Regions from separate parts of the Thiomonas intermedia genome, predicted to be linked through region 2. Evidence: predicted binding sites of a transcription regulator. Region 2 holds the regulator's gene; the other holds the start of a gene.

Region 1 (3,406 bases), 1.2 Mb from region 2:
GGCACGGGCAAGGAGCTGGCCGCGCGGGCCGTGCACGAGTGCAGTGCCCGTGCCGGCGGCCCCTTCGTTCCGGTGAACTGCAGCGCCATTCCCGAACAGTTGCTGGAGGCCGAGTTTTTTGGCTATCGCAAAGGTGCCTTCACCGGGGCGATGGGCGACCATGCCGGCTTTTTCGCCGCGGCGCAGGGGGGCACGCTGTTTCTCGATGAGATCGGTGAGCTGCCGCTGGCCATGCAGGCCAAGCTGCTTCGTGCCGTGCAGGAGCGGCGAGTGCGCCCAGTGGGCGAGACCGCCGAAGTCGCCGTGGATGTGCGGCTGGTCAGCGCCACCCACCGTCATCTCGAACGGATGGTCGAGCAGGGCCAATTCCGGCAGGATTTGTTTTATCGTCTCAACGTCATTGCCGTGGCGCTGCCCCCGTTGCGCGAGCGTCTGGACGATCTTCCGGTCCTGGTCGAGGCCCTGCTGGCCGACATCCGCCGCGACAACGCCCGGCCTGGCTTGCGACTGAGCCCCGCGGCGCTGCAGCACCTGCGTCAGCATCGCTTCTCGGGCAATGTCCGTGAGCTCGAGAACCTGCTGCATCGCGCTGCGGCCCTGGCGGCGCAGGATCTGCTGGGTCCGGGCGATCTCGAATTGCAGAGCGGCGGCGGCTCCATCGGCATAGCGCCTCTCGCTTCGGCGAGCCTCGATGCGACCTTGTCGACCGTAGCGGCGCCTTCGATCCCGAAGCCCGATGCGACAGCTCACAACAGCGCGCAGGCAACGCAGATTCCGATGGCGCAGTTCGTTGCCCAGACACCACTGCCCCCCGATCTGGGCGACTACCTCGATCAGGTCGAGCGCAGCATTCTTTGCGAGGCACTGCGGCGCACGCGTTTCAATCGCACCGCGGCCGCGCAATTGCTGGGTCTGAATCTTCGCCAGATCCGCTACCGCATGGAACGTCTGGACATTCGCGATCCGGCGGATGGCCTCGTCTGATCATGTCGGTCGCCCCTGATGCCGACGCGGTGAGACAAGGCTGGATGCGCCACGCTCGTCATGTGCCGTCGCCCAACCAGGATGATCGACCTCCCGGCATGCCGATCGATTTGCTGGTGATCCATTGCATCGCGCTCCCACCGCGCCAGTATGGTGGCGATGCGATCGAGCGCCTGTTTTGCAATCGTCTCGATCCTGGGGCGCATCCAGCCTTTGCCGCACTCGAAGGTCTCAAGGTGTCGGCGCATTTCGTGGTTCAGCGCGATGGGGTGCTGACGCAGTATGTGTCTTGCGCCCAGCGGGCCTGGCATGCCGGCGTCTCGCACTTCGCCGGACGCGACCGTTGCAATGACTTCAGCATCGGCATCGAGATCGAAGGCAGCGATGACGAACCGTTCGAGCCCGAGCAGTACGAGACCCTGATGGCCCTGGGCTCCGAACTGTTCGCACGCTATCCCCTGCGCGCCGTCGCGGGCCACAGCGACATTGCGCCCGGGCGCAAGACCGACCCCGGCACAGGCTTCGACTGGCGGCGCCTGAAAGACGGCCTGGCCTTGCCTGTACGAGCCTTTCCTTTCCAGGCGTTTTGAGAGCCTTCCGGGTCTTCCCGGAGACGTCTCTGTGCATGAACCTGTGCATAAGCTGTGGGTGGGCTGTCAATTTCCTCGACACTATAAATAGTGGTTGAATTTCAAACGAGCACTAGATATAGTGTCCTGAGGCTTGGAAATGCGCAGCCGGTCAGTGCCTGAACCTGGCCTTGCCGCGAGCCACTTTCCGACTCAGCCTATCGCTCATCCGTGCCGAGTCCGTGCGCCTTCATGCGTCGCCGGATTTGAAGCGCGGGACCATCTGCCCCGAGGAGTACCCGATGTCCCAGACAGCCACCACGACCGAACCAATCCCTGCCGCGCAACACCTCTCCCATCTCGACGTGGACACGCAGAAGCAGGCCGCATTGGGTGATTTTTCGGATTACAAAATCATTCGGCGCAATGGCGCGGTCGTGGGGTTCGAGCCTGGCAAGATTGCCGTGGCGATGACCAAGGCCTTCCTCGCTGTGCAAGGGGGACAGGGGGCGGCCTCGGCGAGCATGCGCGAGACTGTGAATGCGCTGACCGAAAACGTCGTGCGCGCGCTGTTGCGTAGCCGACCCAGTGGCGGCACTTTTCATATCGAGGACATTCAGGACCAGGTTGAGTTGTCGCTGATGCGCACCGGTCAGCATGAGGTGGCGCGAGCCTATGTGCTGTACCGCGAGCGTCGCGCCCAGGAGCGCGCCAAACAGAAGGCGACAGCCGTCGAGCAAACCGCGGCGCCCGTGTTGCATGTCATCGACGACGGCGTGCGCAAACCCCTCGATCAAGCCGCGCTGGTCGCGCTGATCGAGTCGGCCTGCGCCAACCTGAGTGGGGATGTGAAGGCGGCGCCCATCGTGGCGGAAACCCTGCGCAATCTGTACGACGGCGTGCCGATGATCGAGGTCTACAAGGCCTCCATCCTGGCTTCGCGCACCCTGATCGAGCGCGACCCCGATTACTCCAAGGTCACGGCGCGTCTGCTGCTGCACACCATGCGCCGCGAAACGCTGAAGGAGGATGTCGCGCCTTCACAGATGGCACAGCGCTATGCAGACTATTTTCCGCTGTGCATCAAGGAGGGCGTTGAACTTGAGCTGCTCGACGAGCGGCTCGGGCAGTTCGATCTCGTCCGCCTCGGTGCCGCCATCAAGGCCGAGCGCGATCTGCAGTTCGATTACCTCGGTCTGCAAACCCTGTACGACCGCTACTTCCTTGCCAATCGTGCCGACACCCGGGTTAACAAGGATGGGCGCCGCATCGAGCTGCCGCAGGCTTTTTTCATGCGCGTGGCGATGGGCTTGTCGCTGGGCGAGATCGACCGCGAGGCGCGCGCCATCGAGTTCTACGAGCTGCTATCGAGCTTCGACTTCATGTCGAGCACGCCCACGCTGTTCAACGCAGGTACCCGTCGCTCGCAACTGTCGAGCTGCTACCTCACCACCGTGGCCGACGATCTGGACGGCATCTACGAGGCCATCAAGGAGAACGCGCTGTTGTCCAAGTTCGCCGGCGGTCTGGGCAACGACTGGACGCGCGTGCGCGCCCTGGGCAGCCACATCAAAGGCACCAATGGCAAGAGCCAGGGCGTCGTGCCCTTCCTCAAGGTGGTCAACGATACCGCGGTGGCGGTGAACCAGGGCGGCAAGCGCAAGGGCGCGGTCTGCGCCTATCTGGAGACCTGGCATCTGGATATCGAAGAGTTTCTGGAACTGCGCAAGAACACCGGCGACGATCGCCGCCGCACGCACGACATGAACACCGCGAACTGGGTGCCCGATCTGTTCATGAAGCGGGTGATGGAAGGCGGAGACTGGACGCTGTTCAGTCCCTCCGACACGCCG
Region 2 (3,406 bases):
CGCAAGATACAGCAGCAGCTCGTCCACCACGCCTGCGCGCAGCAGCGAACCGTTGAGTTTTTCGCCCGCCTCGCAGTGCAGTTCGTTGATGCCGCGCTGGCCGAGCACCTGCATCAGCGCCCGCAGATCGGTCTTGCCCGGCTTGTCGGGGTCGGCGGGCAGGGCGATGTCCTGCAGGTCGAGCGAACCGATGGCTGCGCTGCGCAGCGCAGCCAGGCGCGGCGCGGCCAGCTCCGGCGGCAGGGCGTGGACGATCCACAGCGGCGAATCGGCGCTCTGTAGCAGGCGAGCGGTGGGCGGGCATTCCAGGCGGCTGTCGATGACGATGCGGATGGGCTGGCGCGGCGTGGGCACCGCCCGCACATTGAGCTGGGGGTCGTCGGCTCTCACCGTACCCAGGCCGGTGAGCACGGCGCAGGACCGCGCACGCCAGTGATGACCGTCGGCGCGTGCCGCTTCGCCGGTGATCCACTGGCTTGCACCGTTGGGCAGGGCGGTGACGCCGTCCAGCGAGGCGGCTACCTTCAACCGCACCCAGGGTGTGCCGCGCACCATGCGGGCGATGAAGCCCGGGTTGATCTCGCGTGCCTCATCGGCGAACAGCCCGACATCGACTTCGATGCCGGCTTCGCGCAAGCGCTGCAAGCCCTGGCCTGCCACCCGGGGGTTGGGATCGACCATCGCGGCGACCACGCGGGCCACGCCCTGCGTCACCAGCAGGTCGGCGCAAGGGGGCGTGCGGCCATGGTGGGAGCAGGGCTCCAGGGTGACGTAGGCCGTGGCGCCCGGCAAGACATGGCCGCGCTCCCAGGCCTGTTTGACCGCCTGCACTTCGGCATGATCCTGCCCCGCCGCCTGCGTGGCACCCTCGCCCAGCACCTGCCCGTCGCGCACCAGCACGCAGCCCACACGCGGATTGGGGCTGGTACGGTACATCGCCCCGCGCGCCAGATCGAGCGCCCGCCGCATGTGACGCTGATCTTCCCCGTTGAAAGGGCCCTGAGGCTGCGATGGGTTGGTGGCGTTCATGCCGTGGGTTTGCCGCGACGGGGCTTGGAGGGGGGTGATGTGGGCTGCATCTCCTGCAGCACGTCGAGAAACTGGCTCAGGTCCTTGAAGCTGTGATAGACGGACGCAAAGCGTACATAGGCGATGCCATCGAGCGCGCGGAGTTCTTCCATGACCCAGGTGCCGATCTGGGCCGCGGGCAGTTCGCGGGCGCCGCTTTGCAGGAGCTGTTGTTCCACATGTCCGATGGCGGTGTCCACCGCCTCCGCGCTGACGGGCCGCTTGCGCAGCGCCAGCAGAAAAGAGGCGCGGAGTTTGTCGCGGTCGTAGTCGGTGCGCCGACCGTCTTTTTTCACCACGACCGGAAAGCTGACTTCGGCGCGTTCATAGGTGGTGAAGCGCTTGTCGCAATGGCCGCAGCGCCGCCGCCTGCGCAGGGCAGTGCCGTCTTCCACATCGCGGGTTTCAATCACCTGCGTGTCGTCGCTCTGGCAAAAGGGGCATTTCATGGTGGGGCGTGGCGAAAATAAACGCATCATTATTCACGCGGCGCGGGGTTCTCGTGTCTCGCCCCGCGCTCGGCGCCTGGCCGGGGAGGCCGGCTTGGCGGCTACACTGCGCGCCGATGAAAAATCTGGTTCTCCTCATTTCCGGGCGCGGCAGCAATCTGCAGTCCATTCTTCAGGCCGAGCGCGAGCAGGGCTGGGGGATTCGCGTGCGCGGGGTGATCAGCAACCGGGCCGGTGTCGCCGGGCTGGAGGTCGCGCGCTCGTTTGGTGTGCCCACGCAAGTGATTGCACATACCGATTTTGCCAGCCGCGAGGCGTTCGACCTGGCTTTGGCCGAGGCGATCGATGCGCTGCAACCCGACGTGATCGCGTTGTGCGGCTTCATGCGCGTGCTGGGAGCGGCCTTCGTCGACCGCTTCGCCGGCCGTCTGGTCAATATCCATCCGTCCCTGCTGCCGGCCTTCACCGGGTTGCGCACCCATGCCCGGGCGCTGGAGGAGGGCGTGAAATGGCACGGCGCCACCGTGCATCTGGTGAGCAATGCGCTCGACCACGGGCCAATTCTGGCGCAGGCCGCGGTGCCCGTTCTGGATGACGACACGGTCGAGATGCTGTCCGCGCGCGTGCTGTTCGAGGAGCATCGCATTTACCCTCCTGTCGTGCGGGCCATGCTGGAAGGGCGGGTGCAGATCGACGGTTTGCGTGCCCGCATCCAGCCGGCCGCCGAATCTTCCTCTTGAAAGTGCGCCATGAAACCGCGTGATCTGCTTTACACCGCACGCGACGTGCTGCGCGAGATGCTGCGTTTCGACGCCGCGGCCGATGCGGTGCTGTCGCGGTTGTTCCGCGCCAAGCCGCAACTGGGCAAGACGGATCGCCAGGTTCTGGCCGACACGGTCTATCAGGTGTTGCGGCATCTGCGCCTGTTTCAGACGCTTGCCGCCGGCGACGAGGGGATCGGCGGGGCCATGGAGGTGCGGCTGGCCATTCTGGGATGGTCGGGCAACGCGCAATCGCTGCATGCGGCACTCACGTCCGAGCAGCTGGAGTGGCGCAAACGTGTGCTCGCCCAGGACGCGATGGCGCTGCCCGAAGCGGTTCGCTGGAGTCTGCCGGAATGGCTTGCAGCGGCCTTGCAGGCCCACTATGGCGCGGAATACCCGGCGCTGGCGCAGTCGCTGCTGCGTCCCGCTCCGCTGGATTTGCGGGTGAATGTGCAGAAAACGCGGCGTGAAGCCGTGCTCGATGTGTTTGCCCGTCTCGATCTGCCTGCGCGCGCCACGCCCTATTCGCCCTGGGGCATCCGCCTGGAGGGCAAGCCCGCCCTGCAGGATCTCACCGTGTTCCGCGAAGGCTGGGTGGAGGTGCAGGACGAAGGCAGTCAACTGCTGCCCTTGCTGCTGGCGCCGCGCCGCGGCGAGATGGTGGTCGATTTCTGCGCCGGGGCGGGCGGAAAGACCCTGGCCCTGGGCGCAATGATGCGCGGCACGGGGCGCCTTTACGCCTTCGATGTGGCCGACTACCGGCTGGCCAAGCTCAAACCGCGTCTGCTGCGCAGCGGGTTGTCCAATGTGTACCCGGTGGCCATTGCGCACGAACGCGATGAGCGGGTCAAGCGTCTCGCCGGCAAGGTGGATCGCGTCCTGGTGGATGCGCCGTGCTCCGGCTTGGGCACCTTGCGGCGCAATCCCGACATGAAATGGCGGCAGAAGCCGGAAGATGTGGCCGAATTGACGACAAAACAGGCCGATATTCTTCAGGCTGCCGCCACACTGGTGAAGCCGGGCGGTCGTCTGGTCTACGCCACGTGCAGCGTGCTACCCGAAGAGAATGGCGCGGTCGTCAACGCCTTTCTGGCCGCGCATCCCGAGTTCGAGCGCGTCCCGGCC

The links. The regulator NrdR, encoded in region 2, represses ribonucleotide reductase genes. The targets are predictions, from matches to a motif close to CACNANATNTNGTG.
Region 1: the regulator NrdR is predicted to act here: its motif matches at 1,685-1,698, upstream of BVH73_RS05525 (ribonucleoside-diphosphate reductase subunit alpha).

The regions. Positions count from the first base shown of each region.
Region 1 is NZ_CP020046.1:1,183,969-1,187,374, reverse strand. It holds gene BVH73_RS05535 (sigma-54-dependent transcriptional regulator) at 1-984, shown strand, start outside; gene ampD (1,6-anhydro-N-acetylmuramyl-L-alanine amidase AmpD) at 987-1,574, shown strand; gene BVH73_RS05525 (ribonucleoside-diphosphate reductase subunit alpha) at 1,856-3,406, shown strand, end outside.
Region 2 is NZ_CP020046.1:2,393,209-2,396,614, forward strand. It holds gene ribD (bifunctional diaminohydroxyphosphoribosylaminopyrimidine deaminase/5-amino-6-(5-phosphoribosylamino)uracil reductase RibD) at 1-1,029, opposite strand, end outside; gene nrdR (transcriptional regulator NrdR) at 1,026-1,517, opposite strand; gene purN (phosphoribosylglycinamide formyltransferase) at 1,634-2,257, shown strand; gene BVH73_RS11220 (RsmB/NOP family class I SAM-dependent RNA methyltransferase) at 2,267-3,406, shown strand, end outside.